DNA from 3 places in the Cellulosimicrobium sp. E-16 genome. Region 1 is predicted to be linked to each of the others. Evidence: predicted binding sites of a transcription regulator. Region 1 holds the regulator's gene; each other region holds the start of a gene.
The links. Region 1 encodes LexA, which represses DNA repair genes until DNA is damaged. Its sites were predicted from a motif close to TCGAACANNTGTTCGA; they were not measured.
Positions count from the first base shown of each region.

Region 2: the regulator LexA is predicted to act here: its motif matches at 8,375-8,390, upstream of ACN9MS_RS10080 (Rv2578c family radical SAM protein).
Region 3: the regulator LexA is predicted to act here: its motif matches at 5,605-5,620, upstream of ACN9MS_RS11885 (YbaK/EbsC family protein).

Region 1 is NZ_CP183974.1:1,981,864-1,991,910, reverse strand. It holds gene nrdR (transcriptional regulator NrdR) at 1-446, opposite strand, end outside; gene ACN9MS_RS08725 (LysM peptidoglycan-binding domain-containing protein) at 866-1,234, opposite strand; gene lexA (transcriptional repressor LexA) at 1,567-2,301, shown strand; gene ACN9MS_RS08715 (L-lactate dehydrogenase) at 2,413-3,423, opposite strand; gene ACN9MS_RS08710 (ATP-dependent DNA helicase) at 3,473-5,584, opposite strand; gene hflX (GTPase HflX) at 5,719-7,266, opposite strand; gene ACN9MS_RS08700 (class I SAM-dependent methyltransferase) at 7,424-8,113, shown strand; gene dapF (diaminopimelate epimerase) at 8,148-9,200, opposite strand; gene miaA (tRNA (adenosine(37)-N6)-dimethylallyltransferase MiaA) at 9,197-10,047, opposite strand, start outside.
Region 2 is NZ_CP183974.1:2,262,886-2,272,932, forward strand. It holds gene ACN9MS_RS10035 (DUF349 domain-containing protein) at 1-240, opposite strand, end outside; gene ACN9MS_RS10040 (peptidylprolyl isomerase) at 237-995, opposite strand; gene ACN9MS_RS10045 (MBL fold metallo-hydrolase) at 1,207-1,992, shown strand; gene hisS (histidine--tRNA ligase) at 2,066-3,454, shown strand; gene ACN9MS_RS10055 (M23 family metallopeptidase) at 3,496-4,164, shown strand; gene ACN9MS_RS10060 (energy-coupling factor transporter transmembrane component T family protein) at 4,198-4,986, opposite strand; gene ACN9MS_RS10065 (ABC transporter ATP-binding protein) at 4,983-6,755, opposite strand; gene ACN9MS_RS10070 (ECF transporter S component) at 6,802-7,509, opposite strand; TPP riboswitch at 7,619-7,738, opposite strand; gene ACN9MS_RS10075 (hypothetical protein) at 7,827-8,267, shown strand; gene ACN9MS_RS10080 (Rv2578c family radical SAM protein) at 8,399-10,047, shown strand, end outside.
Region 3 is NZ_CP183974.1:2,671,487-2,681,533, reverse strand. It holds gene ACN9MS_RS11900 (iron ABC transporter permease) at 1-1,082, shown strand, start outside; gene ACN9MS_RS11895 (siderophore-interacting protein) at 1,163-2,155, shown strand; gene helR (RNA polymerase recycling motor ATPase HelR) at 2,408-4,675, shown strand; gene ACN9MS_RS11885 (YbaK/EbsC family protein) at 4,751-5,332, opposite strand; gene ACN9MS_RS11880 (hypothetical protein) at 5,701-6,720, shown strand; gene ACN9MS_RS11875 (DNA polymerase Y family protein) at 6,717-8,432, shown strand; gene ACN9MS_RS11870 (error-prone DNA polymerase) at 8,425-10,047, shown strand, end outside.

The DNA.
Region 1 (10,047 bases):
TCGCGCTCGACCCGGAGCGAGGTGATCGCGCTCTCGAAGTCCTCGAGCGAGTCGAACGCCTGGTAGACGCTCGCGAAGCGCAGGTAGGCGACCTCGTCGAGCTCACGCAGCGGCCCGAGGATCGCGAGCCCGATCTCGTACGCGTCGAGCTCGGCGCTGCCGCTCGCCCGGATCGTCTCCTCCACGCGCTGCGCGAGCACCGCGAGGTCGTCCTCGTTGACGGGGCGCCCCTGGCAGGCCTTGCGCACGCCGTTGACGATCTTCTCGCGCGAGAAGGGCTCCGTGACGCCCGAGCGCTTGACCACGGACAGGCTCGCGGTCTCGATCGTCGTGAAGCGGCGGTTGCACTCGGGGCACTGACGACGCCGACGGATCGACGCGCCGTCGTCCGAGGTGCGCGAGTCGACGACGCGGGAGTCCGCGTGGCGGCAGAACGGGCAGTGCATGGCAGGCTCCTCCGCGGGTTCGCGCCGACGGGTCGGCGCGACGAACGTATGCCGTCGCGGCAGGGCGGTGCAACACGCCTCCGACCTCGGGGCCCGCGGAGGGTGGGACGACCGCGCGCAGGAGGCCGCCCGTGGACAGCAGAACGGGGGCGGTCGTGGTCGACCGCCCCCGTCGGGACGCCCCCGTCCCCATCACGCGCGTGACTCGCCTCACGCGCGGCGACGTGCACAGGAGTCGCGGTGGACCGCGTGCTCCTCGCCTCGTCCGCCCAGCCCCCCAGCCGGCGTTGTGAGGTGAGACTAACTTAGGTGGGCCTAATCAGGGATGCAACCCCTGCACCCCGACACACGAGGGTTTCCTGCCGTGTCCTGCGCCACACCGGAGTCGGGCCCGCCGACGACGACGGACGGCGCGGCTCCTACGCCGATGCCGGGAGAAGGATCTTCTGCCCGGCCTGGAGGCCGGACGACGAGAGCCCGTTGAGCTCGGCGAGCCCGCTCACGACGTCCCGGAGATCCTCGCCCGGAGCCGCTACGCCCTGCGCGAGCTCCCACAGCGTCTCCCCCGCGGCCACGACGTGGACCCGGACCTCCACAGGCTCACCTGGTCCACTCGCGACGGCGACGCCCACGCGCGCGGCGAGCAGCAGCACCACGGCCGCGAGGAGCACGAGGACCACGCGACCCCGCCGCGTGAGCCGCAGTGGTCGCTCTCCCGCGCGCCCCGGCGCCGCAACTCCGCCCGAGGGGCCGAGCGGCCCGATCGTCGAGATCGCCATCGCATCCATGCCTGCTCCGTCCCGGCTCGCGGGCCCGATCGCCTTCCCCGGTCGATCGGACGCCGCGAGCCCTTCGTCTGCGCGCCGACCAGGTTGATCGAACACGTGTACGTAGAACATCTGTACGAAGGTCTATCACGAACGACCGACAGAGTCGAGACATGCTCGAACAGGTGTTTGATTCGTGTCGCAACCTCCCCTAGCCTGGGGTCAGGTCGGTTCGCCGGACATGTCCGCTCGGACCTGGAGGAACGACCGAGGTCCCGGGGCGCACGTCCCGGGGAGGGGAGGCCGCAGGCCGGGAGGCGTCGGCGGCCGCGACGGACGAAGGCGGAGCGACCATGGCGGCACGAGGCACGGACAGGGCACGGGGGCTCGCCGAGGTGCGCGAGCTCCCGGACGGGTCGGCAGGGGGTGACGGGCTCACGCCGCGGCAGCGCCTCGTGCTCGAGACCATCCGCGCATGCGTCGAGCAGCGTGGCTACCCGCCGAGCATGCGAGAGATCGGCGAGGCCGTGGGCCTGACGAGCCCGTCGTCCGTGAAGCACCAGCTCACGACGCTCGAGCGCAAGGGCTTCCTGCGCCGCGACCCGAACCGTCCCCGCGCGATCGAGGTCGTCCAGCCGGACGACGCGCGCCGCGCGACCCCGCTCGGGGCGGCGGGCGCCGCGCCCCAGCCCACGTACGACGAGGCGCACCCCGCGCCGTCGTACGTCCCGGTCGTCGGACGCATCGCCGCTGGCGGGCCGATCCTCGCGGAGCAGGTCGTCGAGGACGTCTTCCCGCTGCCCCGCCAGCTCGTCGGCGAGGGCGAGCTCTTCCTCCTGCGGGTCCAGGGCGACTCGATGATCGACGCCGCGATCTGCGACGGAGACTGGGTCGTCGTGCGCCGCCAGCCGGTCGCGGAGAACGGCGAGATCGTCGCGGCGATGATCGACGGCGAGGCCACGGTGAAGTCCCTGCGTCGCGCGGACGGCCACGTGTGGCTCATGCCGCACAACGCCGCGTACGACCCGATCCCGGGCGACGACGCCCAGGTCCTCGGGCGCGTCGTCTCCGTCCTGCGCAGCCTCTGAGCGACAGGGTCCTCCCCTCAGCACGCCGAGAGCCGGGTGGTCGTCGACCACCCGGCTCTCGCGGTGCGCGGGCCCGGTCGGTCAGAGACCGACGCGACGAGCCCCGGTCGGTCAGAGACCGAAGCGGCGGGCGACGGCGCGCAGCGACTCGGCGGACGAGCGCAGGCCGGCGAGCTCCGCGTCGGCCAGCGGGACCTCGACCCGCTCGGCGGCGCCCCGGCGGTCGACCAGCGTCGGAAGCGAGAGGCACACGTCGTCGAGCCCGTACGCGCCGTCGAGGAGCGTCGAGACCGGCAGGATGCGGTGCTCGTCGTCGAGCACGGCCTCGATGATGCGCGTGCCCGCGAGCCCGACTGCGTAGTTGGTCGCGCCCTTGCCCTCGATGATCCGGTAGGCCGACTGCACCACCTCGCGCGCGATGTCGTCACGGACCTCCCCCGTCAAGGGCCCCCGCCCGCCGAGGCCGGGCCACTCGAGGAGCGGCACGCCGCCGATGGTCGCCGAGCTCCACAGCGGGATCTCGCTGTCGCCGTGCTCGCCCGCGATGTACGCGTGGACGTTCTGCACCGCGACGCCGCAGTGCTGGGCCACGAGGAAGCGCAGGCGCGACGAGTCGAGCACCGTCCCGCTGCCGAAGAGCTGCGTCGGCGGCAGCCCCGAGAACTTGAGCGCCGCGTACGTGACGATGTCGACGGGGTTGGTCACCATGACGTAGACCGCGTCCGGGGCGACCTCCACCAGCCCGGGCAGGATCGTCCGCATGAGGCCGATCGTGCCCTCGGCGAGGTCGAGCCGCGTCTGGCCCGGCTTCTGCTTCGCCCCGGCCGTCACGACGACCACGTCCGCCCCGGCGCACACCGCGACGTCGTCCGAGCCCTCGACCCGGGCCATCGGCATGAACTGGATGCCGTGCTGGAGGTCGAGCACCTCCGCCTCGACCTTCGCCCGGTTCACGTCCAGGAGCGCCACCGTGCGCGCGGCCCCGCGCATGAGGGCCGCGTACGCCAGCGTCGACCCGACGGCACCCGCGCCGACGATCGCCAGCTTGGTGGTCCGTGCGGCCCCTCCTGGACCGCCCGCGGTCGCGTCGCCGGTGCCGTGCGGGGACGTGCTCGTCGTCATCTCGCCTCCGTGAGAGTTCGGTGGGATCCCTGATGCTCCGGGAAAGGACTCAGCCTAGGGCGGCGAGGCGCCGCAGCGCAGCGGTAGCGACGTCGCGGTCGGTCGTCTGCCAGAACCCCGGCATCGAGCGCGCGAGGAACGAGCCGTAGCGCGCGGTCACGAGGCGCGGGTCGAGGACCGCGACCACGCCCCGGTCCGCAGTGGACCGCACGAGCCGACCGGCGCCCTGCGCCAGCAGGAGCGCGGCGTGCGTCGCGGAGACCTGCATGAACCCGTTGCCGCCCGCGGCCTCGACCGCACGGGCCCTAGCCGACTTGACCGGGTCGTCCGGGCGCGGGAACGGGATGCGGTCGATGAGCACGAGCTGGCACGACGGCCCTGGGACGTCGACTCCCTGCCACAGCGACAGGGTGCCGAACAGGCACGTCGCCGGGTCGTCGGCGAACTCGCGCACGAGCGTCGGGAGCTGGTCGTCGCCCTGGCACAGGATCGGCACGTCGAGCCGCTCGCGCATCGCCTCCGCCGCAGCGACCGCGGCGCGGCGTGACGAGAACAGGCCGAGCGTGCGCCCGCCCGCGGCCTCCACGAGCGCGGCGATCTCGTCGAGCTGGTGCTCCGTGGACGCCTCGCGGCCCGGCGTGGGCAGGCGCTTGGCGACGTAGAGGATGCCCTGCCGCGCGTAGTCGAACGGGCTGCCGACGTCGAGCCCGCCCCACCGCGGCGCGTCGGCGTCACCGCCCTCGCCATCGCTCCCGAGGCCGAAGGTGCGCGCCACGGCGTCGAAGCTTCCTCCGAGCGCGAGCGTCGCGGACGTGAACACCCCGGTCCGCTCGGCGAGCAGGTGCGTGCGGATGAGGCCGGCGACGCCCAGCGGGGCGGCGTGCAGGCGGCTCGCGCCCTCGCCGAACCGGTCGGCCGACCAGCCGCCCTCGCCGGGCCGCGAGCACCAGAGCACGTCGTGCCCGGTCGGGTCGGCGGCCATGCGCTCGGCGACCTCGAAGAGCTGGAGCATGGTCGACTGGGCCATCTTCAGCCCGGAGTCCGGCTGGGCGGGCTTGGTCACCCCGGTCTCCGGCTTGAGGGTCGAGAGGACCTCGCGCGCGGCGTCGCGCACCGCCGCGACGGCCGACCGCGCGCCGTCGGGCAGCCCGTCCGGGAACCGCTCGGCGGGCAGCGCACCGACGACCGTCCCGAACGCCGCCGACGCCGCGTCGAGCGCGTCCGTCGTGACGCCGCCGTGCCGGCGCGCGAGGCGCGCCGCGCTCTCGATCGCCGGCACCGACAGGTCGACCGTCGCGGCCGCCGTCACGCGGTCCGCGAGCTCGTGCGCCTCGTCGACGACGAGCACGTCGTGCTCGGGCAGCACGCCGGGCGACCCCATCGCGGCGATGCCGAGCATCGCGTGGTTGGTCACGACGACGTCGGCCTCGCGGGCCGTCGCGCGCGCCTTCTCGGGGAAGCACTCGGCGAGCATCGGGCACCGCTGCCCGAGGCACTCGAGCGCGGTGACGGAGACCTGGCGCCACGCCTTGTCGCTCACGCCGGGCACCAAGTCGTCCCGGTCACCGGTCGACGTCTCGTCGGCCCACTCCCGCAGACGCACGACCTGCTCGCCCAGCGCGGCTGCGCTGGTCCCGCCCCGCGCGGCGGGGTGGTCGGCGGCGCCCGCGGACTCGCCCGGCAGGTCGAAGAGCGTCGGCTCGTCGGCCGGGTACCCGCCCGCGACCTTGTGGACGCACAGGTAGTTGTGCCACCCCTTGAGGAGCGCGATGGTCGCGGGGCGCGGGAGACGGTCGGCCACCGCGTCGGCGACGAGCGGCAGGTCGCGCGTGATGACCTGGCGCTGGAGCGCGAGGGTCGCGGTCGAGACGATCACCCGCTCGTCGGTCGCGACGGCGTGCCGTACGGCCGGCACGAGGTACCCGAGCGACTTTCCGGTGCCCGTGCCCGCCTGGACGACGAGGTGCTCCGACGCCTCGATCGCCTCGGTGACCGCGCGCGCCATCGCGTGCTGGCCGTCGCGTCGCGCGCCGCCGAGGCGCGTGACGGCGACGTCGAGCAGCGCGTCGACGTCGGGCACGTCACCACTCGAGGTGCCGGCCGTCGTGCCCGGCCCCTCGGCGTCGACGCGGTCGGGGGCGGGTCGTGTGGAGGGGGGCACCCGCCGAGTCTACGGTCGGGCGCCCACGGGGCGGCGGCCCTGTGGACGGCGGCCCGGGCACGGCGCGACCCCGCACGGCGCGCGCCGTGCGGGGTCGTGGAGGACGCCGGGCCGGGTCTCCCGGCGCGACGCGCTCAGCCCTGGGTCGAGGCCCCGACGAGCTCGGTCGCGAGCGCCTGGGCGACGCGCCCGCGCAGGAGCGTGCCCTCGGGCGTGTGCTCCTCGTGGTCGATCTCGCCCTCGGTGTGCACGCGGTGCACGAGGTCGCCACGGTGGTAGGGCACGACGACGTCGATCTCGACGTCGGGACGGGGCAGCTCGTGCGCGATGAGCTCGCGCAGGTGCTCGATCCCCTCGCCCGTGTGCGCCGAGACCACCACCGTGCGCCGCTCGCGCAGCCGGATCCGCGCGATCGTCTCCGGGTCCGCGAGGTCCGCCTTGTTGAGGACGATCACCTCGGGCACGTCCTCCACGCCCGGGATGTCGGCCAGGACGTGCCGGACCGCCGCGATCTGGCCCTCAGGGTCGGGGTGCGACGCGTCCACCACGTGGAGCAGCAGGTCGGCGTCGCCGACCTCCTCGAGCGTCGAGCGGAACGCCTCGACGAGCTGGTGCGGCAACGCCCGCACGAACCCGACGGTGTCGGCGAGCGTGTAGACGCGACCGTCCTCGGTACGCGTGCGGCGCACCGTCGGGTCGAGGGTCGCGAACAGCGCGTTCTCGACGAGCACGCCCGCTCCCGTGATGGCGTTGAGCAGGCTCGACTTGCCCGCGTTCGTGTACCCGGCGATCGCGACGGACGGGATCGCGTGCCGCTTGCGCGACGCGCGCTTGGTCTCCCGGCCCGGGGCCATCGCCTGGATCTCGCGGCGCAGCTTCGCCATGCGGTTGCGGATGCGGCGGCGGTCCAGCTCGATCTTCGTCTCACCGGGACCTCGCGACCCCATGCCCGCGCCGGCGCCGCCGACCTGACCGCCGGCCTGCCGGGACATCGACTCGCCCCACCCGCGCAGGCGCGGGAGGAGGTACTCGAGCTGGGCGAGCTCGACCTGGGCCTTGCCCTCCCTGGACTTCGCGTGCTGGGCGAAGATGTCGAGGATCAGCGCGGTCCGGTCGATCACCTTGACCTTGACGATGTCCTCGAGCGCACGCCGCTGGGAGGGCGCGAGCTCGCCGTCGATCACGACGGTGTCCGCGCCGCTGGCGGCGACGACGTCGGCGAGCTCCGCCGCCTTGCCGGAGCCGAGGTACGTGCCCGGGTCGGGCTTCGCGCGGCGCTGGATCACGCCGTCGAGCACCTGGGAGCCTGCCGTCTCGGCGAGGGCCGCGAGCTCGCGCAGCGAGATCTCGGCCTCCTGCGCGGACGAGGGCGCGCCGTCCTCGCGCGGGTCGGAGCCGGGGCTCCACAGCCCGACGAGCACGACCTTCTCGAGGCGCAGCTGCCGGTACTCGACCTCGGTGACGTCCTCGAGCTCGGTCGACAGACCGACGACGCGGCGCAGCGCGCTGCGCTCCTCGAGCTCGAGCTGCTCGCCGTCGTGCCGTGCGTGGACCGTGCCGCCCTCGGCGCGCGCCGTCCCGGCCCGAGCGAGCACCCGCGCCACGACGTCGCTCGCGATGTCCCGCGTCGCGCCGGTCGGCTCGTCCTGAGCCGGGGTGGGAGTCGCTGGGCTCTGGGTCATGTGCCGCCTTTCGTCAGGGAGCGGCGCTCCTGCGCCGTGGTAGGAGAACAAGCGTGGCACGGGAAATCGTCCCGGGGCCAGCGGATAAGCGGGTGAGGCCCGGCTGGACGGGCCCGGTCGCCGTCGTCCGGGAGCCTGCCGCGTAGGATCGGCCGACGTGACCGAGGACCAGGACCCCGCCGCCGACCCCGCGCAGGACGGCTCGCACGACCACTACTTCACCGCGAAGCCGGCGTCCGCCGCCGAGCGCCGCACGATCTCCGTGCGCCTGGCCGGCCGGGACGTGGAGGTCGAGGTCGCGTCCGGCGTCTTCTCCCCCGGTCGCCTCGACCTTGGCACGCAGGTCCTGCTCCGCACCACCCCGTCGCTCGACGAGGTCGTGACGGCGCGGGCCGGCGGCGGCCCGGCGCACGTCCTCGACCTCGGCTGCGGCTGGGGCCCCGTCGCGCTGACCATGGCGCTCGAGGCTCCCGACGCGACCGTGTGGGCCGTCGACGTCAACGAGCGCGCGCTCGACCTCGTGCGTCGCAACGCGGAGCGGCTGGGCCTGACGAACGTCCGTGCCGTCGTCCCCGACGACGTTCCCGACGACGTCGCGTTCGCCGCGCTGTGGTCCAACCCGCCGATCCGGGTCGGCAAGGACGTCCTCCACGCGATGCTGCTGCACTGGCTCCCGCGCCTCGCGCGGGGCGCGAGCGCGCACCTCGTCGTGCAGCGCAACCTCGGGTCGGACTCGCTCCAGCGCTGGCTGGGCGAGGCGCTGCCGCCGCTCCTGCCGGGCGCGGTCGTCGAGCGCGCCGCGAGCGCGAAGGGCTTCCGGGTCCTGGAGGTCGTGGCGCCGGGCTGAGCCGGACCGCCGCACCGCCCGTGGCGGCCGTCCGTCAGACCGCGGTGCGCTCCGCCTCCGGCGTCCCGTCAGGGACGACCTCGTCGGTGTCGACGCGTGGGGCGCTCTCCGACCCGTCGTCGCTCTCGGGCACCGTGTCGTCGGCGTCCTCGGTCCCCGTCACGGAGGGGGCGGGCAGGAACGACGCGAGGTCGACCTCGCCCGCGTACACGAGCTCGGCGGGCCCCGCGAGCTCGACCCGGTCTCCCTCGAGCGCCCTCACGCGGACGGTCCCGCCCGGGACGTCGACGAGCCAGGTGTCCGGCGCGTCCGGGCCGCCCCAGACGCGGACCGCGAGCGCCGCGGCGCACGCGCCGGTGCCGCACGACGGCGTCTCCCCGACCCCGCGCTCGTGGACGCGCATGCGGACGCGCCCGACGAGCGTGCCGTCGTCGGCCGTCGTCTCGCCGAGCGGCACCACGAGCTCGACGTTCGTCCCGTGCGCCGGGTGCGGCTCGACGACGGGCGCCTCGGTGAGGTCGGCGCGGTCGAGCAGGTCCTCGCGCGCGACGGCGAGCACGGTGTGGGGGTTGCCGAGGTCGACGCTCAGCGCGGGGCGCGGGACCTCCCAGCCGCGCACGACCACCGTCGCGTCGTAGCCGTCGTGCAGCGCGGGACGGCCGCCGGGCAGGAACCAGCGGCCCATGTCGACCGCGAACCAGCCGTCGGCCTCCTTGCGCACGCGCTTGACGCCCGCGCGCGTCCCGACGGGCACCTCGGTCCCGCCCGCGAAGCTCACGAGCCCGAGTCGCTCGGCGAACGCGGCGAACACGCGCACGCCGTTGCCGCACATCTCGGCGACCGATCCGTCGGCGTTGCGGTAGTCCATGAACCAGATGGCGTGGGGGTCCTCGGCGAGGACCTCGCGCGACTCGGGCACGAGCGCGGTCGGCACGAGGCGGATGACGCCGTCGCCACCGATCCCGCCACGGCGGTCCGCGAGCGCGCGCACGAGCTCCGGCGTGAGGTCGAGCTCGCCCTTCGTGTCCGCGAGCAGCACGAAGTCGTTGCGGGTCCCGTGTCCCTTGGTGAAGCGGGTGCGCGTCATGAGCCCAGACTACGGCGCACCGGGGCGTCGCCGTCCGCTTCGTCCGGCTCGGGGACCTCGCCCCGAGCGACGGCGTCCGCGCGCTCGTCGCCCCGGGCCACGAGCGCGAGCGCGTCCTCGACACGGGTCGGGGACTGCGCGTCGAGCCAGTGCACGCGCGGGTCGCGTCCGAACCAGCCCATCTGCTTCCGGGCGAGGCGTCGCGTGTTGGCGGTGACCGCCTCGCGCGCCGCGTCCTCGGTCGTCTCGCCGTGGAGCGCGGCCAGGACCTCGGCGTACCCGACGGCGCGGCGCGCCGTCCGGCCCATGCCCTGCGCCTCCACGCGGCGCACCTCGTCGACGAGCCCCTGCGCCCACATGCGCTCGACGCGTCCGGCCACGCGCGCGTCGAGGACATCGCGGTCGCAGTCGAGACCGACCTGGACGGTCGGACGCACGTAGGCCTGCCGCGGGAGGTTCGCCGTGAAGGGCTCGCCCGTGAGCTCCATGACCTCCAGCGCGCGGACGACCCGCCGCGTGTTGGCGGGGCCGATGCTCGCGGCGGCCGCGGGGTCGCGCCGCGCCAGCTCGTCGTGCAGCACGCGCGTCCCCTCGGCCTCGGCGCGTGCCTCGAGCACCGCGCGCACCGCGGGGTCCGTACCGGGAAACCGCATGTCGTCGAGGAGCGCGCGCACGTACAGGCCGGACCCTCCCACGACGACGGCGCGCGCCCCGCGCGCGGCGATCTCGTCGAGCACGCGCCGGGCCTCGGCCTGGTAGCGCGCGACCGACGCGTCCTCGACGGGGTCGATCACGTCGAGCAGGTGGTGACGCACGCCGCGACGCTCGTCGACGGGGACCTTCGCGG
Region 2 (10,047 bases), 280 kb from region 1:
CTGCTCGGCCGGGACGTCGGGCTGCAGCTCGGCGGCGGGCTCGTCCGCAGGCTGCTCGTCCGCGGGCTGCTCGTCAGCGGGGGCCGGGTTCTCGGTCGCGTCGGCGGCGTCGTCGGCCGCATCGGTGACGGCCGGGGCGTCCGTCGGCTCCACGTCTGTCGCGTCGACCCGTCCGGTCTCGCTCGCCTCCGCGGGCTCCGGTGCCGGTGCGCTCGCCTGGTCCTTGGCGGGATCGCTCACTGGGTCTCAACTCCTTCGATGGTGACCGGGGTGGCGGGGGACCCGTCGCCGGATCCGTCCTGCGTCCCCGCGTCAGCGACTGCCTGGACGACGTCCAGGCCGGACGTGATGGTGCCGAACACCGTGTAACCACCCGCCGCGTCGGACGGGATGGTCGAGTCCTCGTAGACGAGGAAGAACTGGGAGCCCATCGACTCGGCGTTCCCGCCCTGGCGCGCCATGGCGACGGTCCCCGCGGGGTAGACGTCGTCGGACGGGGGGTTCTCGATGGGGCCGAACGAGTAGCCCGGGTCGCCGGTTCCCGTGCCGGTCGGGTCGCCGCACTGGAGCACGTAGATGCCCGACGTGGTGAGGCGGTGGCACGAGGTGCCGTCGAAGTACCCGGACTCGGCGAGGGACACGAAGCTCGCGACGGCCTGCGGCGCGGCAGCGCCGTCGAGCGTGAGCGTGAGGTCGCCCGCGCTCGTGGTGAGCGTCGACGTCCAGTCGCGCCCCTCGGCGGCGGACGCGGGAGGCAGCGTGTGCTCGCCGGAGGCCGAGGGCGCCGTCCCGTCGCCGTCCCCGCCCGCGTCGGTGCCCGGCGCCTGGGTGGCGGACAGCGCCCACCACACGGCGACGCCGATCACCACGAGCGCCGCGACGACGCCGACGATCGACCAGGTCCGCTGGCGCTTCGCGCGGAGCTGGGCCACGTGCTGGTCCCACTTCTCCTCACGACGGCGCGCCTGCTCGCGCTCGCGACTCTTCGTCGACACCCCAGCTCCTTCGTCCGGCGCCGTCGTGGCGCGCACGGTCGACCCCGGTGCGGCCGTGGTCGGTAGGGGACAGTCTAGGCACCGAGCGCCCTGGTGGCGGGTGGATTTGCCGTGCGCAGGTCACGGTCCGGTATCGACCGGCCGGGTGCCCCGCAGGTCCCGAGCCCGCGGACGGTGACCCGGCGACGCCCCGCGGGCTACCCTCGGGCGCGTGGACCGACCCTCCGGCACGACACCCCCACCCTCGCCCGACGACGCGGCGGGCGCCCCCGCGGCGGTGCTGCACGTCGTCGTCGCGCCCGTCTTCGGGACCAACTGCACGGTCGTGAGCGTGCCGAGCGGCGACTGCGTGGTGGTCGATGCGGGCGCCGGGACCGCCGACGACGTCGCCGCCCACGTCGCGTCGGCCGGCCTCGTGCCGCGGGCCGTGCTCGCGACCCACGGGCACGTGGACCACACCTGGGACGCGGCGGCGCTCGCGGACCGGTTCGGCGTGCCCGTCGTCCTGCACGTCGCTGACGCGTACCGGCTCGCCGACCCGTTCGGCAGCCTCGAGCACGGCTCGCCCACCGGCGAGCGGGGCGAGCGCTCGCTCGTCTCCGGTCCGCTCGGTGCGGCGCTGGCCGCGGCCGGTGCCCGTCCGGGGGACTACCGCGAGCCCGCGCGGGTGGAGACGTTCGACCTCGCCGCGGGCGAGGAGGGGGAGCTGCGCTGGGGCGACCTCGTGCTGCGCGCGGTCGGCGCACCGGGCCACACCGAGGGATCGACCCTCTACCTCGTGGGCGAGCCGGGCGCGGGGATCGTGCTCAGCGGCGACGTGCTCTTCGCGGGGTCCGTCGGTCGCACCGACCTGCCGGGCGGGGACGGCGCGACGATGGCGCGCACGCTGCGCGACGTCGTCGCGCGCCTCGCCCCCGCCTGGGACGTGCTGCCCGGCCACGGCCCCTCGACGACGCTCGCGCGCGAGCTCGCGACCAACCCGTTCCTCGCGGGCTGACACGCCCCCCGCGTTGCGTCCGTCGGGCGGGACGATGCGGACCTCCGTGCCGGCGTCTGGGAAGATCTGACCCATGGCCAGGCCCACACCCCTCTCCGGTTTCCCCGAATGGCTCCCCGACGGACGGATCGTCGAGCAGCACGTCCTCGACACCCTGCGCCGGGCGTTCGAGCTGCACGGGTTCGGCGGGATCGAGACGCGCGCGGTCGAGCCGCTCGACCAGCTCCTGCGCAAGGGCGAGACGTCCAAGGAGGTGTACGTCCTGCGCCGGCTCCAGGAGGAGGCCGGCGAGGCGGAGGCCGCGAGCAGGGGTGACAAGCAGCTCGGCCTGCACTTCGACCTCACCGTCCCCTTCGCGCGCTACGTGCTCGAGAACGCCGGTCACCTCGCCTTCCCCTTCAAGCGCTACCAGATCCAGAAGGTCTGGCGTGGTGAGCGCCCCCAGGACGGACGGTTCCGCGAGTTCATCCAGGCGGACATCGACGTCGTCGGCGCGGGCGAGCTGCCCTACCACTACGAGGTCGAGCTGCCGCTCGTCATGGCGGAGGCGCTCGGCGCGCTGCGCGACATCGGCGTCCCCGAGGTGCGCGTCCTGGTGAACAACCGCCGCGTCGCCGAGGGCTTCTACCGCGGCCTGGGGATCGACGCCGTGGACGAGGTGCTGCGCCAGATCGACAAGCTCGACAAGATCGGCCCCGAGAAGGTGTCGGGGCTCCTCGTCTCGGAGGCGGGCACCACGACCGAGCAGGCCGAGGCCTGCCTCGCCCTCGCCGCGATCAGCGGGAGCGACACGGGCGTCGTCGACCGCGTGCGAGCGCTCGCGGCCGAGCACGGCGTCGAGCACGAGCTCCTCGAGACCGGGCTCGGCGAGCTCGGCGCCCTGATCGAGGCGGCGAGCGTGCGTGCCCCGGGCGTCGTCGTCGCCGACCTCAAGATCGCGCGCGGCCTCGACTACTACACGGGCTCCGTCTACGAGACCGTGCTCGTGGGCCACGAGCAGCTCGGGTCGATCTGCTCGGGCGGCCGCTACGACACGCTCGCGTCCGACGGCGCGAACACGTACCCCGGCGTCGGCCTGTCGATCGGCGTGTCCCGCCTGGTCTCGCGCCTGCTGTCCGCGGGCCTGGTCCGGGCGACGCGCTCCGTGCCGAGCGCCGTCGTCGTCGCGGTGACGAGCGAGGAGACGCGCGGCGCGTCCGACGCGGTCGCCACCGCCCTGCGGTCACGGGGCGTCCCGGTCGAGGTCGCGCCCGCCGCGGCGAAGTTCGGCAAGCAGATCCGCTACGCCGACCGTCGCGGGATCCCGTTCGTCTGGTTCCCGGGGCGTGTCGAGGAGGACGGGACGCGGTCGCCGGACCAGGTCAAGGACATCCGCTCGGGCGAGCAGGTGGACGCCGACCCCGCGACGTGGGAGCCGCCGGCCGAGGACCGCTTCCCGCGCGTCGTGCCGGCGGCCGGCTGACCGACCGGCGACCGCGCCCGCCGGACGCGAGGGAGGCGAACGTGACCGGACCGGTCGAGCTCGCGCTTCCCTTCGCGGGCACGTGGCTCGTGCAGAACAGCCCCGCACGTCGCGTCCCGAGCCACGGGACGCACCTGTTCGCGACGACGTACGCGATCGACTTCGTCGCGGTCCGCGGCCGCCGCACCGCGGACGTGCGCGACTGGCGCACCGCTCTCGGCACCGAGCCGCCGGAGCGGTTCCTCGCGTTCGACCTGCCCGTCCTCGCCCCCGCCCCGGGCACCGTCGTCGCGGTGCACGACGGCGAGCCCGACCACGAGGCCCGGCGCTCGCCGTCCGCGCTGCTCGGGTACGCGCTGACGCAGGCGTCCCGGGCGCGCGCGGGCGGCGCGGCGCTCGCGGGCAACCACGTGGTGCTCGCGCTCGACGCGCCGGACGCCTTCGTGGTCCTCGCCCACCTGCGCCGGGGGTCGGTCGCGGTGCGCCCCGGCCGACGGGTGACGACCGGGGACCTCGTGGGCCGGTGCGGTAACTCGGGGAACTCGACGCAGCCGCACATGCACGTGCAGGCCATGGACGGCCCCGACGCGCACGTCGCGCGCGGCGTGCCGCTCGCGTTCCGCGCCTTCCGGGAGCGCGGCCGCGACGGCCGGACCGGCGCGGTCGCGCTCGGCGTCCCGGCCGAGGGAGCGGTGGTCGAGCCCGCCTGAGGACGCGCTGTCCGGGGCCGCCCGCCGCGGGCCTCAGGCCGTGAGCGCGCCGATCCCCGTGACCCACCCCGCCAGCACCCCGATCGCGACGAGCGCCCCGGCGAGGGCGAGCACCGCGCCCGCCGCGACGACGTCGGGCACGCCCAGGGGCACGGGGCGCGACGTCGTCCGGGGACCGGAGCCCAGGCCGCGCGACTCGAGCGCGACCGTCAGCCGCTCGGACCGGCGCACCGCCCCGACGAGGAGGGCGAAGGCCGCCGCGCCCAGCGACCGCGGGGAGCGGGGGAGCCGGCCGGGACGTCGTCGCGGGTCGCGCACCGCCTGGGCGCAGCGGATCGTGTGCCAGGCGTCGGGAAGCTCGACGAGGAGCCGGTGCGCGGCGAGCACCGCGAACGTCCAGGTCGCCGGGAGGCGGGCGTGCTGGTGCAGGCTCGTCATGAGACGCACGGGGTCGGTCGCGAGGACGAGCACGAGCGACAGCGCCCCGACGAACAGCGTGCGCAGCGCGAGCGCGGTACCGATCGTGAGGCCGTCCGCGCCGACGGTGAGCGGCCCGAGCTCGACGGTGTCGCCGCCCGGCCGGGTGACGACGTTGACGACGAGGAGGCTCGTCGCGAAGACCACGAACGGGACGTGGGTCAGCGCGAGCGTGCGCACCGGCACACGGCCGAGCGCGAGCAGGGCCGCGACCGTCAGCAGCCAGGCCGTCGCGGGGGTGACCGGGTCGGTGACCAGCAGCGCGCCGGTGGACAGGAGGAGCACGGTGGCGAGCTTCACCGTCGGGTTCCAGCGTTCGAGGACGGACGGAGAGCGTGCGGTCACGGGGCCACCTCCGCAGGGAGGAGAGTCCCGGGCTCCGGGACGCCCGCCACACCGGCTGTCGGGACGGCGCCGCGCGCTGCGTCGCAACGGGCGTCGAGGGCGCGCACGAGCGTGCCCGGGTCGACGCCGCGCGCACGACCGGTCCGTGCCCACCAGTCGAGCAGCGGGGGGCGGCGCAGGCCCGCGAGCGCGCACAGCGCGTCGTCGGCCAGGACCGCGGACGGCTCCGCGACCGTGGCGAGCGCGCCGTCCGCGACCACGGCGACCCGGTCCGCGATCGCCGCGACGAGCGAGAGGTCGTGCGAGACGAGGACCACCGCGCCGCCCGCGTCCGCCCGTTCGCGGAGCACGCGGGCGGCCGCGGCGGCCTGGGCCCGGTCCAGGCCGAACGTCGGCTCGTCCGCGAGGAGGACCGGCGGGTCGAGCACGGTCGCCGTCGCGAGGGACAGACGCCGCTGCTCGCCGCCCGAGAGCCGGTACGGGTTCGCGTCGGCGAGGTGTGCGAGCCCGAACGCGTCGAGCGTCCGCTCGACGCGAGCCTCCAGGTCGGCGAGGCGGGCCAGTCGTGCCGACCACGCGACCTCCTCGCGCACGGTGCGGGCGACGAGCTGGTGCTCGGGGTCCTGGAACACCATCGCGACGGGCTCGTCCGTCGCGGTCACGACGTCGCCCGTGGTGCGCTCGAGCCCGGCCAGGCCGCGCAGGAGCGTCGACTTGCCGCCCCCGTTGGGCCCGACGACCGCGAGCACCTCGCCCACGTGGACGTCGAGGTCGACGTCGCGCACGACGGGGTGCCCGCCCCGGCGGGCGCGCCCGGCGGTGAGGCCGCCCCGGTGGACGGCGAGCCCGCGCGCCCGGAGCGCGACCGGACGCTCCGAGCCCGTCGGGGGTGGGGACGACGCCCGCGCGAGACCGACCAGCCACTCGTCGGTCGCCGGGGAGCCGAGCGGACCTGGGGCGCCCGCCTGCTCCAGGCGGACAGCGAGCGGCAGCCAGCACCCCAGGTCGGCGAGGTCGCGCGCGTGCTCGCGCAGGACGCGGTGCGTGGGGCCGTGCGCGACGACGCGGCCCTCGCGGCCCAGCACCAGGGTGGCGCCGGGCAGCACCCCCAGGTCGTCCAGGCGGTGCTCGACGAGCACGACGGAGCGATGAGGAAGCCTGGCCGGCGACGTCTCGCCGTCGGGCCCGGGTGTCCGGGCGAGGCCGGCGACGAGCGCCCCGACCTCGTGGGCGGCAGCGGGGTCCAGGAGCGCGGTGGGCTCGTCGAGGACGACGAGCTCCGGATCGGCGACGAGCGCGGCGGCGACCGCGACGCGCTGCGCCTCACCGCCCGACAGGGCGTGGGTCGGGCGGTCGCGCAGGTGCGCGGCGCCGACGGCGGCGAGCGCGGCGGTCGCACGGTCGTCCATGGTGCGGGGGTCGGCGCCGCGGTTCTCGAGCGCGAACCGCAGCTCCTCGTCCACGGGCGCCAGGCAGAGCTGGTCGCCGGGCCGCTGCTGGACCAGGCCCACGCGGGCGGCGAGCACGGGCGGCGGCACCTCGCGCGGGTCGAGCCCGGCGACGCGCAGCCCGCCCGCGACGGTGCCCGGGAGCGTGTGCGGGACGACGCCGACGAGCGCACGCAGGAGGGTCGACTTCCCGCAGCCGGACGGGCCGAGGACGAGGAGGCTCGTCCCGGCCGGGACCGTGACGTCGACGGCGTCGAGCACCCGGGCGCCGTGGTGCCCGAGGTGCACGGTCACGGCGTCGGCTGTGACGGCGTCGGCCATGGCGGGGTCCCGAGGGGCGGCCTCGGGTGTGTCGGGGGCGGCGCGCTCAGCCACGGCGGGCCGCGCCGATCGCGAAGGCGTCGAGGGCGCCGGTGCGCGCGAGCGCGTCGCCCAGGAGGCGGGCTGCGAGGCCGCACAGGACGACGCACGACACGACCTGGACGCCCAGCCGGAGCATCGCGTAGTCCTGCCCGAGCCAGCCGAAGCGCACGGCGTTGAACGCGAACGTGACGAGCGCGGCGCTCACGCCGGACGCGACGAACACCCACCAGCCGAACCGGCGGTAGCGCGTGAGCGCGAACGGCAGCTCGGCGCCGAGGCCCTGGACGAGGCCCACGACGAGCAGGAGCGGCCCGGCGGGGGAGGCGAGGAAGACGACCTCGACGAGCGCGGCGAGGGTCTCGGCCAGGATGCCGACCCCCGGCTTGCGCACGACGTACGTGGCCAGCGGGCCGACGACGATCCACGCGCCCGCGAGGACGTTCGCGGCGAGGTCCGCGAGCGGGCCCATCGCGAGCTGCAAGGGGGCCCAGAGCTGCACGAACGCCCAGTACACGAACCCGAAGACGACGCCGAGCACGGCGATCAGCACCGTCTCGTGCAGGGTCAGGCCCCGCCGACGCGCGGCACGCGGGGGCGTCGTCGGGAGCGCGTGGCCTGCGGTCCCGGTGGTCGGGTCGTCGGTCGTCCCGACGACAGCGCCAGGGGCGGCGCCCGGGGTCGTCTGCTGCGGGGTGGTGCGGGGCTCGGCCATGCGGTTCCCTCCGTCGGGCCCCCGGGGCGAGGGGTGCACGACGGCGCGTCACCGCCTCGGCCCGCGCGCACGGCCGGGCGCGGGGCGCGCGGGCACGAGCGCGCAGGGGACGGTGACGTCGGCCCTGCTCCCTTCGCTGGTACGAACCAGATCAGGTTCCACGGGTCTGCAGGGGGGACGGGTGTCCGGCCTGCACTCTCAGCGCTCGTGCGCTCCCCGGGGGCGTTCGGGCCCGACCCTAGGGCCTCCGTGCGCTCTCGACAATCCCGGCGTCTCAGCCCGCGGGACGGCGTGGCGGGGCGTGAGAGCGTGGCGGCATGACGAGGGACAACGACCCCGCCGCGGTCGCGGAGCTGGACCGTCTCGACGAGGCGGTCCGGGCCGCGCCCGCCGGAGACACGACGGCGCAGATCGCGCTGTGGCGGCAGGCGACGCGGCTCGAGACCTGGTTCTTCATCGCGCGGGGACCCGAGGACCGGCCCCGCCCCTACGCCGTGGGCGCGGCACAGGGCCCGATGGTCTGCCTCTACAGCAGCGCCGACCGGGCGCGGGAGGCCGCGGTCGCGCTGGGCGTCGTCGGCGAGGGCGCAGGGGTACCGCTGCTCGGGGTGCCGGTGCCGGACGCGATCGACTACGTCGCGTCGTTCGGCGCGGCCGGCGTCGTGGGCGTGACGCTCGACCACCCGCGGATCGGCCACCACGTCCCGCTCGCGAACCTGGGCCTGCTCATGGCGTGGGCTGCGGAGGACGCGCCGTGACGGCGCCGTGACAGCACGGAGCGGGTAGCGGACAGGCCGGTGCGGCCCCGTGTGAGGCGGTGGACCTCGCGGGGAGCGCGCCACGTCCGAGCGACCTTGACACGCAATCGAACACCTGTTCGAATGCTCTCGTGCGGTGGGACGGACAGGCGATCGGCGCGGACGACGGAGCGCTCCCGGGGTTGGAGCGTGTCGGCCTCGTGCGCAGCGTGCGCACGCCGGAGTTCGCCGGCATCACCTTCCACGAGGTGACCGCCAAGAGCGCGTTGTCCAAGGTGCCGGCCATGTCGCGCATGCCGTTCCGCTGGACGGTCAACCCGTACCGGGGGTGCAGCCACGCGTGCTCCTACTGCCTGGCTCCCACCACGCCGGTGCTCCTGGCCGACGGCACCCAGTGCCCGATCGGCGAGCTGCGCGTCGGCGACGAGATCATGGGGACTGCGCCGCACGGCGCCTACCGGCGGTACGTGCGCACGCGTGTGCTCGACCGCTGGACCACCCGCAAGCGCGCCTACCGCGTGACGCTCGCCGACGGCACACGGCTCGTCGCGAGCGGCGACCACCGGTTCCTCACGGAACGCGGCTGGCGCCACGTCGTCGGCGGCGCGGGCCGCCGCGCCCACCTCGCCCTCGGCGACGTGCTCGTCGGCCCGGGCGCCGCGGCGCTCGCGGACGGCGCGGTCGCGCTCGAGGGGCGCGACGTGACCGGCGGCGACGCGCTGCGCGTGGACTCCCTCGAGGCCCTCGACGGTCCGGGAGAGGAGACCGACCTCGTCGACATCACGACCGGCACGCGCGACTTCGTCGCGGCGGGGGTCGTGAGCCACAACTGCTTCGCGCGGCCCACGCACGAGTACCTGGACCTGGACGCGGGCGAGGACTTCGACCGTGAGGTCGTGGTCAAGGTCAACGTCGACGACGTGCTGCGCGCCGAGCTCGCTCGGCGGTCGTGGGGCCGCGAGGCGGTCGCGCTCGGGACCAACACCGACCCCTACCAGCGGGCCGAGGGCCGCTACCGGCTCATGCCCGGCATCATCGACGCCCTCGCCGGGTCCGGCACGCCGCTGTCCGTCCTCACCAAGGGGACGCTCCTGCGCCGCGACCTGCCGCTGCTCTCCGACGCCGCCTTGCGCGTCGAGGTCGGGATCGGCGTCTCGCTCGCTCTGCTGGACCCGGCGCTCCAGGCGAGCGTCGAGCCCGGCACGCCGTCGCCCCGCGCCCGGCTCGACCTGATCCGGGCCGTCCGCGAGGCAGGGCTGCCGTGCGGCGTCATGGTCGCGCCCGTCCTGCCCTGGCTGACCGACTCGACCCGAGCGCTCACCGACCTGCTCGACGCGGTGAGGGACGCCGGTGCGACGGGCGTCACCGTCCTGCCCCTGCACCTCAAGCCCGGCACGCGCGAGTGGTACATGGGCTGGCTCGCGCGCGAGCACCCGCAGCTCGTGCCCGGGTACGAGCGCGTCTACGCGCGCGGCACGTACGCCTCGAAGGCCTACCGGTCATGGCTGTGGGACCGCGTGCGCCCGATGCTCGAGGCGCGCGGCTTCGCCGTCTCCGGGCACCGCGGGCCCGCGGGCGTCGAGGGGCGGTACCGCCGGGGCGAGCTCGGCGGCCTCGGCGACCGTCACCACGACCCGGGGCCGCCGACGGACGGCGCCTACCCGACCGGGAGCCTCGCCGGGTTGCCTCCGGAACCCGACGGGCGCAGTCACGACGGCGCCCTCGCGGGGATGCCGGTCGACGGCGGGGGCCTGGACGTGGTCGGCGGGGGAGTGGAGCA
Region 3 (10,047 bases), 690 kb from region 1:
GCGCGATCCTGCTCATCTGGCTCGCGCGGCGCCTGCGCGACTCCGGGCCGGCGTCGTCGCGCGGCGCGCACGGGTCGCTGTCCCGCCCGCGCTCGCGCCGGGCCGTGCTCGTGGTCGTCGTCGTGCTGTCGCTCGCCGTCGCCGCGGCCACGGTCGCGGGCCTGCTGCTCGGCGACCGGGTCGTGCTGCTGGGCGACGTCGCCAACTGGTGGAACGGGCTCGCCGGACGGCACGTGACGTTCGTCCTCGACCAGCGCTTCCCGCGCGTCCTCGCCGCGCTCCTGGCCGGGGCGGCGCTCGCGCTCGCCGGGACGATCGTGCAGGCCGTGTGCCGCAACCCGCTCGCCGAGCCCAGCCTGCTCGGCGTGACCTCAGGTGCCGGCCTCGGCGCCGTGACGATGATCCTCCTCGTCCCCGGCGTCGGGATCTGGCCCATGTCCGCCGCGGCGGCGGCCGGGGCGTTCGCCGTGTTCGGCCTCGTCTACGGGCTGTCCTACCGCGGCGGGCTCAGCTCCGACCGCCTCGTGCTCATCGGCATCGGCGCCCAGGCCGGCGTGATGGCGCTCATCACGCTCCTCGTGGTCGTCGTGGCGCCGTGGGACGTCAACCTCGCGCTCACCTGGCTCTCGGGCTCCACGTACGGGCGCACGCTCGAGCAGCTCATCCCGGTCGCGCTCGCGCTGCTCGTGCTCACGCCCCTCACCGCCGTCTACCGTCGCGACCTCGACGTGCTGGCGCTCGACGACGACACCCCGCGCGTCCTCGGCGTCGCGCTCGACCGCACGCGCCTGCTCCTGCTCGCGGCCGCGGCGCTGCTCACGGCCGCCGCCGTGTGCGCGATCGGGGCGCTCGCGTTCGTGGGCCTCGTCGCGCCGCACGCCGCACGGGCGCTGGTCGGCGCGCGGCACGGTCGCGTCGTCCCGGTCGCGATGCTGCTCGGCGCGCTCCTGGTGTCCGTCGCGGACACGCTCGGCCGCGTCGTCATCGCGCCGGAGCAGATCCCCGCGGGTCTCGGCACGGCGCTCCTGGGCGCGCCCTACTTCGTCTACCTGCTGTGGCGCAGCCGCGGCCGGGGGGCGTGACGCGTCTCACCGTGCGGGGGCGGGATCCGAGGCCCGGACGGGTTGACCCCGCTGCGGGTGCGTAGGTTAGCCTCACCTGTGTGAGCCAGACCGTCGCCGCGCCCCGCACCCGAGCCCGTCGTCCCGTCGCCCGGGCGACCGCGCCGTGGCGCTTCTTCGACGTCGAGGTGGCGCGCGTCGAGCAGCTCACGCCGAGCTTCCGCCGGTTCACGTTCACCGGCCCGGAGCTCGACCTCTTCGGCGACCCCGGCCTCGACGTGCGGATCAAGTTCGTCCTGCCCGCACCCGACGGCGGCTACGAGCACCTCGTGCGCGACGCCGACGAGTGGTACGCCGCGTGGCGCGACCAGCCCGAGGAGCGGCGCAACCCGCTGCGCACGTACACGACCGTCGCGGTACGTCCCGAGGCGCGCGAGGTCGACGTCGACGTCGTCCTGCACGGCGACGCCGGCCCCGCCTCGCGCTGGGCGCTGTCCGCCGAGGTCGGCACGCCGCTCGTCCTGCTCGGCCCGGACGCGACGTTCGACGGCCCGGTCGGCGGCATCGAGTTCCGGCCGCCGACGCGCCCGCACGCGCTCCTGCTCGCGGGCGACGAGACCGCGCTGCCCGCGATCGCCGCGATCTGCGAGGACCTGCCCGCGGACGCGTGGGGCGAGGTCTACGTCGAGGTGCCGCACGTCGGCGACGCGCGCGACCTCGTCACGCCGCCCGGGGTGCGCGTGACGTTCCTGGCCCGCGACGACGTCCCCGGCGGTCCGCACGACGCCCACGGCGCGCGCCTGGTGCCCGCCGTCAAGGAGGCGGCCGAGCGCATCCTCGGCGCGGGCGTCCTCGGGACGGACCCGCCTGCCCAGTGCCGCACCGCCGAGGACCTCGAGGACGTCGACGTCGACGCGTCGATCCTCTGGGAGGTCCCGGGGCTGCTCGAGGAGGACACCGTCCTCTACGCGTGGCTCGCGGGCGAGGCGAGCGCGATCAAGACGCTGCGCCGCCACCTCGTCACCGACCTCGGCGTCGACCGCCGCGCCGTCGCGTTCATGGGCTACTGGCGCGAGGGCCGCGCCGAGAGCTGACGCGCCCCCACGAGATCAGAGAAGTGGCCCCTCACCAAGGACGGTGAGGGGCCACTTCTCGCATCTCGGCGCGCGATCGCCGGTCCGACCGTGGTCTGGACGGGAACGGGAAAGGAGGCCGACCGGCCTCCCTTTCCAAGGTATAGCGCACGGGGGGTCTTGCGGCAAGGCCCCCCTGGGGGCGCAGAATCTCCGTTCGTGCGTGGACCGTCGTCGGTCCGTGCCGTCCCGATCGACCTCGGACCGGAGCTGATGACGTTGCCCGACGCCCCCGTGACCGCCGACCGCACGACCGACCCGACCGCACGTCCGAACCCGGGCGCCGCCCAGACCTTCGACCTCCCCGAGCGGCTCGCCGCGAAGGCCGACCCCGCCCTGGTCGCAGCCGACGAGCGGCACTTCGCCGCGATCGCGGCGAGCCTCGAGCACTCCGTCGGGGACCTCTCGCAGCGCCTCGACGCGGCGCGCCGCGCGCCCGGCGGGAGCGGCACCGAGGCGCTCGAGCGCGACCAGGAGATCCACCGCCTCAGCGGTCGCCTGCGGCTGCTCCAGCGCTACGGCGTCGACCTGTGCCTGGGCCGCATGACGTTCGCCGACGGCTCCGCCCCGGTCTACGTCGGGCGCGTGGGCCTCACGGACCCGGCGGGGGAGCGGCTGCTCGTGGACTGGCGCTCGCCCGCGGCCGAGCCGTACTTCGCCGCGACGCCCGCGCACCCGCTCGGCCTCGCGGCGCGACGCCGCTACCGGTGGACGCGCGGTCGCGTCACGGACTACTGGGACGAGGAGCTCGTGCCCGACGGCGCGGGCTCGGGCGCGGCGCTCGACGACCAGTCGGCGTTCGTCGCGAGCCTCGGCGCGAGCCGGTCGCCGCGCATGCGCGACGTGCTCGGCACGATCCAGGCGGACCAGGACGCGATCGTTCGCGCGGGCTCGCGGGGCGCTCTCGTCGTCGACGGCGGCCCCGGCACGGGCAAGACCGTCGTGGCGCTGCACCGCGCCGCCTACCTGCTCTACGCCGATCCCCAGGTGGGCGGCGGGCACGGGGGCGTGCTCGTCGTCGGGCCGAGCCGCCCGTACCTCTCCTACGTCGCCGACGTGCTGCCCGGGCTCGGCGAGGAGGGCGTGCAGACCTGCACGCTGCGCGATCTCGTCCCGGAGGGCGCGGCGGCGCGCCCCGAGACCGACCCCGAGGTGGCGCGCCTCAAGGCGTCCGCCGAGCTGGTCGCCGCGATCGAGCCGGCCGTGCGCTTCTCGGAGCGTCCGCCCGCGGAGGGGATGGAGGTCGAGACGCCGTGGGCAGACGTCTGGCTCTCGACGGCCGACTGGGCCGAGGCGTTCGAGTCCGTCGACCCGGGCACCCCGCACAACGAGGCGCGCGACGACGTCTGGGCCGCTCTCGTCGAGATCCTCGTGGACAAGACGGTGGGCGAGGGAGCCTCGGAGGACGCCGGGGGCCTGTCGGCCGACGACGTGCGCCGCGCCCTGCGCGGCCACCGCGCGCTCGGCGCCGCGTTCGACCGCGCGTGGCCGCTCGTCGAGGCGACGGACCTCGTGGCCGACCTGTGGTCGGTGCCCGCCTACCTGCGCCTGTGCGTGCCGTCGCTCACGCCCGAGGAGGTGCGGGCGCTCCAGCGTGCGGACGCGCAGGCGTGGACGACGGCGGACCTGCCGCTGCTCGACGCCGCCCGGCAGCGCCTGGGCGACCCGGAGGCGTCGCGCCGCCGTCGCCGCAACGAGGCCGCGGCCGCGGCCGAGCGCGCCCGCATGGACGACGTCGTCGACCACCTCGTCGCGTCCGACGACAGCGAGCTCATGGTCATGACGATGCTCAAGGGGCAGGACCTGCGCGACGCGCTCGTCGACGAGGGGGCGATGGTCACGGCCACGCCCGACCGGCTCGCCGGCCCGTTCGCGCACGTCGTCGTCGACGAGGCGCAGGAGCTCACCGACGCCGAGTGGCGGATGATCCTGAGCCGCTGCCCGTCGCGCAGCGTCACGGTCGTCGGGGACCGCGCGCAGGCCCGTCACGGGTTCGCGGAGGGGTGGAGCGAGCGGCTCGGGCGCGTCGGGTTCGACCGGGTCGCGGAGGCGTCTCTGAGCGTCAACTACCGCACGCCGCAGGAGGTCATGGCGGCGGCGGAGCCCGTCATCCGGGCCGCGCTCCCAGACGCCAACGTCCCGACGTCGGTGCGCAGCACGGGCGTGCCGGTCGCCTACGGCTCGGTCGCGGACCTCGACGTGGTGCTCGACGGCTGGCTCGCCGAGCACGCCGAGGGCACGGCCTGCGTGATCGGCGGCGCGGGTTCCGTCGCGGCGTCGACCGAGCCGGTCTCGGCGCGGCTCGACGAGGACGGGGCGTCGCGCGTGCGGGTGCTCACGCCCGAGACGGCGAAGGGCCTCGAGTTCGACCTCGTCGTGCTCGTGGACCCGCAGGCGTTCGGCGACGGCGTCGAGGGTGCCGTCGACCGCTACGTCGCGATGACGCGCGCGACGCAGCGGCTCGTCGTCCTCGAGGACTGACCACCGAGCACGACCTCAGGGTCGGCGGGGGCGCCCAGGGCGCCTCTCAGGTCGTGCTCGGCGGGAGGGGCGCGGTCAGGCGATCGGGACGGCCAGGTCTTCGACGACCTCGACGCCGGGCAGGCGTGCCAGCAGGTCGCCGGGCAGGAGCAGCTTCGAGCGCCGCACGCCGCTGCCGATCAGCGCGGGCGCGCCGTCGGTCACGACGCGCGAGTCGACGAGCACGCGCCACCCGTCCGGGAGCCCGACGGGCGTGATGCCGCCGTACTCCATGCCGGACTCGGCCGTCGCGCGGTCGGTCGGCAGGAACGACGCCTTGCGCACGTCGAGGAGCTTGCGGATGCGCGTGTTGACGTCGGCGCGCGTGTGCGCGCGCACCACGGCGGCGGCGATGCGCTCGTCGCCCGCCCGCGCGCCGCCCACGACGACGCAGTTCGCCGACGCCTCGACGGGCAGGTCGAACGCGGCGTTGAGCGTCGCGGTGTCCGCGAGGTCGGGGTCGATCTCCGTCACGGCGACGAGCGCCGCGACGTCCGGGTCGGCCTCGGCCCAGCGGCGCAGCGCGTCGGCGGTGGTGGGGGCGACGAGGTCGAGGTGGTCGAGGGCCGGCTCCCAGGTGAGCGAGCCGAGCGTGGGCAGCGTCGTGCGGGCGTCCATGGCGTCAGCCTGCCATCCCGGGGCTCCGCGTGCGGCGGGGGTCGGATGCCGAGCATGCGCCTCCGCCCGCCGAGCATGCGGTCGCAGCCCGTGCGGTACGCCGGACGGTCTGCGACCCCCTGTTCGGCGCGGGAGGAGGTTCAGGTAGAGGTCGAGGGTTGCGGTCAACCCTCGAGCGCGGGTCGAGGGTCGTGGCGGGCATCTCGGACGAAGCCGACGGCTCTCACCTGCGGAGTTGACACCCCGCGGCGGCGGTCGTTCACTGGAAGTGTTCGAACGTCTGTTCGAACGATAGTGGGTGCAGAACGACGCCCCCAGCAGTCGACGCGCGGTGCGCGTCCCGTCCGAGCAGCATCCCGGGAGGCGAGATGACCCTTCTCGCCGACCCCGCCGAACGGGCGGGGACACCAGGCCCGACGGCCGCGGCCTCCGACAAGGCCGAGCGCGCCCGCGCCGTCCTGCGCCGTGCGGAGGAGCGTACGGGCGTCCGCCGACACCGCCCGGTCGCCGCCCCCGCGGTCCCGGCAGCACCGGTCGCCGCCCCGCTCGCCGACACGGTCCCGCTCGCCGACACGGTCCTGCGCGCCGACGTCCCGCGCGCCGACGTCTCCTCGCCGGAGGTCGCTCGGCCGGCCCCTGTCGCGCCGGCCGAGCGCCCGGCGCGCTCCCGCGGCCGCCGCGTCGCGATGCGGGACGCGATCCCGGACGAGCGGGCGTGGCCGGTGCACGACGCGCTCGTCCCGCTCCTGCCGCTCGGCGGGCTCCAGCGCGGCACGGTGGTCGCGGTGCGCGGGTCGACGAGCCTCCTGCTCGCGCTCGTCGCACGACCGTCGCGGGCCGGGGCGTGGACCGCCGCCGTCGGGTTCCCCGCGGTCGGGCTGCTCGCGGCCGCCGACGTCGGCGCGGACCTCGACCGCGTCGTCCTCGTCCCGCGGCCCGGGCCGGACGCGGCGCTCGCGATCGCGGCGCTCGTCGACGGCCTGGACGTCGTGGTCGTCGGGCCCGACGCCGCCCTCACCGACACCGACCGGCGCCGCCTCACGGGCCGCGCACGCGAGCGCGGGGCGCTGCTCGTCGCAGCCACGGCGTGGCCGGGCGCGCACGTCGCGCTCACCGTGACGGGCGGCGGCTGGTCCGGAGCGGACCGTGGGGCGGGCTGGCTGCGCCGCCGCACCCTCGTCGTCGAGCGCGCGGGCCGCGGGGGTGCCGCACGCCCCACGCGGGTCGAGGTCGAGCTCCCGCTCGCCCACGAGGACTGGCCGGCGTTCCTCGCCGAGGACGCCCGGGGCACCCGGCCCGCCGCCGAGACCGGTGCCGCCGACGCCGGCCCCGTCCCCGCCCACGTCGATGACCCCGACCGGCCCTCCCGGCTCCGGCTCGTCGGATGAGCACGAGCCCGACCCGCACGGCGGCCCTGTGGGTGCCGGACTGGCCGGTGCTCGCGGCGATGGCGGTGCGCGACGTCCCCGCGCACCTCCCCGCCGCGACGCACGACGGCCGCCGCGTCGTCGCCGTCTCCGCGACCGCGCGCGCCCAGGGCGTGCGCCGGGGTATGCGCCGCCGCCGGGCCCGCGAGTGCTGCCCCGAGCTCGAGCTGCTCGACGTCGACGACGCGCGCGACGCCCGCGAGTTCGAGCCCGTCGCGCTCGCGGCCGAGACCGTCGTCGCCGGCCTGGAGATCACCCGGCCCGGCCTGCTGCTCCTGCCCGCCGCCGGGGCGAGCCGGTACCACGGGTCCGACGCAGCGCTCGCGGAGGCGCTCGTCGCGCGCGTCGCCGAGCGCACCGGGCACGAGAGCCAGGTGGGCGTCGCCGACGGCATCCTCGCGGCCGTGCTCGCCGCGCGGGACGCCGCCGTCGTGGTCCCCGGTGGCTCGGCCGCGTTCCTCGCGCCGCGGCCCGCGCGCGACCTCGCGCACGTCGCCACGCGTCCCGACGCCGCCGTCGCGATCGACGAGCTCGTGGACCTCCTGGGCCGGCTCGGCGTGCGCACCCTCGGGGCGCTCGCGGCCCTGCCGCCCGCGACCGTCGAGGGGCGGTTCGGCGACCTCGGCGCGTGGGCGCACCGGCTCGCGCGCGGCGAGGACCTGCGCCCGCCCGCGCGGCGCCGCGTCGAGCCCGACGTCGCGGTGAGCGCCGAGCTCGACCCGCCCGCCGAGCGCGTCGACGTCGCGACCTTCGCCGCGCGGCGGCTCTCCGAGGACCTGCACGACCAGCTCGTCGCGCGCTCGCTCGTCGCCGGGCGCCTGCGCATCACCGCGCGGACCGTCGAGGGCGACGACCTCGAACGCACCTGGCGGCTCGACGGGCCGGGCGCGATGAGCCCGGCGCGCCTCACGGACAAGGTCCGGTGGCAGCTCGAGGGTTGGCTCACCACCACGTCCGTCCGCGCCGGGCGCGCGGCCCGGGCCGGGCGTCGTGGCGGCGAGCACGGGTCGCCCGGCGGGGCCGACGTCGTCCCGGGCGTCGCGCCGCTGGCCCGCCTGTCCCTCACGGCCGAGGAGGTCGTCCCCGCGGGGGCGGAGCAGCCGCGCCTGTGGGGCGCGTCGAGCGGGGAGGACGCGCGCGCCCACCGCGCGCTCGGGCGCGTGCAGGGGATCCTCGGCGGCGACGCCGTCCTGCGCGTCGAGGTCCAGGGCGGTCGCGACGCGACCGACCGCGTGCACCTCGTGCCCTTCGGGGAGGACGTCGCACGCCCGCGCGACCCGGCCCTGCCGTGGCCCGGGGCGCTGCCGAGCCCCGCGCCGGCGGTCGTGCCCGTCGAGCCGCAGGACGTCGTCGTGCTCGACGCCGCGGAGCGACCCGTCGTCGTCGACGCGCGCCTCGCGATGAGCGGCGAGCCCGTCACCGTGCGGTGGCCCACCGCTGCGCCGGAGGCGGGCGCGCGCCGCCCGGCGCCGCCTCGACGCGAGGGGACGCTGCCCGGCCCCGGGTCGGTGCGCGCCGTCGTGGACTGGGCCGGGCCGTGGCCGCTCGCCGAGCGCTGGTGGACCCCCGCGCCGCGGCGCCGGGTGCACGTGCAGGTCCTGCTCGACGACGGCCGCGGGCTCCTCCTCGCGAGCGCCCGCGGGCGCTGGACCGTGGAGGGCCTCTATGACTGACCGGACGACCGCTCCCCGGTACGCCGAGCTGCACGCCCACTCCGCGTTCAGCTTCCTCGACGGCGCGTCCCACCCCGAGGAGCTCGCCGCCGAGGGCGCGCGGCTCGGGCTGTCGGCGCTCGCGGTCACCGACCACGACGGCCTGTACGGCGTCGTGCGCTTCGCCGAGGCGGCGCGCAAGGTCGGGCTGCCCACGATCTTCGGCGCCGAGCTGCACCTGCCCGTCGTCGACGACGGGCGGACGCCCGCGGGACTGCCCGTGCTCGACCCGCCCACCGGCCTGCCCGACCCGCGCTCGACCCACCTGCTCGTCCTCGCGCGGGGGGCGCAGGGCTACCGCAACCTGTCGAGCGCGATCGCCACCGCGCACCTCGCGACCGGGACCAAGGGCGCCGCCCGCTACGACCTCGACGTGCTCGCCGCGCAGGGCGCGGGCGAGTGGCTCGTGCTCACCGGCTGCCGCAAGGGCTCCGTCCGGCGGGCGCTCGTCACCGCCGGACGCGCCGCGGCGCGCCGCGAGCTCGACCGGCTCGTCGCCGTCTTCGGCGCGGACAACGTGGCGGTCGAGATCACCGCGACCGACGACCCGCGCGACGCCGACCTGCACGCGGCGCTCGCCGACCTCGCCGCGGACGCCCGCCTGCCGCTCGTCGCGACGACCGCCGCGCACTACGCCAACCCGCGCGACGCCGACCTCGCGGGGGCGCTCGCCGCGGTGCGCGCCCGCTCGTCGCTCGACGACCTCGACGGGTGGCTGCCCGGCGCCCCGACGACGCACCTGCGCTCGGCGGCGGAGATGCTCGCGCGCCACCACCGGCACCCGCAGGCCGTCGCGACCGCGGCCGCGCTGGGGGACGAGTGCGCGTTCGACCTGCACCTCGTCGCGCCCGACCTCCCGCCGTACCCCGTGCCGGACGGGCACACCGAGGCGACCTGGCTGCGCGAGCTCGTGCGGCGCGGCGGCGAGAACCGGTACGGGCCGCGCGACCAGGAGAAGATCACGGGCGCGTGGGCGCAGATCGACCACGAGCTGCGGGTCATCGAGGACCTGCACTTCCCGGGGTACTTCCTCGTCGTCTACGACCTCGTGGAGTTCTGCCGGGTGAACGGGATCCTCGCGCAGGGCCGCGGGTCGGCCGCGAACTCCGCGGTCTGCTACGCGCTCGGCATCACGGCCGTCGACGCGGTGAAGCACGGCCTGCTGTTCGAGCGCTTCCTCGCGCCCGAGCGCGACGGCCCGCCGGACATCGACGTCGACATCGAGTCGGGGCGGCGCGAGGAGGTCATCCAGCACGTCTACGGGAAGTTCGGGCGCACGCACGCCGCGCAGGTCGCGAACGTCATCTCCTACCGGCCCAAGTCCGCGGTGCGCGACGCGGCCCGCGCGCTCGGGTACGACGTCGGGCAGGCCGACGCGTGGAGCAAGTCGATCGAGCGGTGGGGGTCGCTGCGCGGCCCCGACCCGTCGTCGCCCGCGGCCGACCGGGCGGCGAAGGAGCGGGCGATCGCGGCGAAGACCCCGGGGTCCACGAGCCCGGCCGCGTCGGCGGTCACGACGCGGACCGCCCGGAAGGACGCCGCGACGGCGCGGCTGTGGGGGAGCCGCGACTGGTCG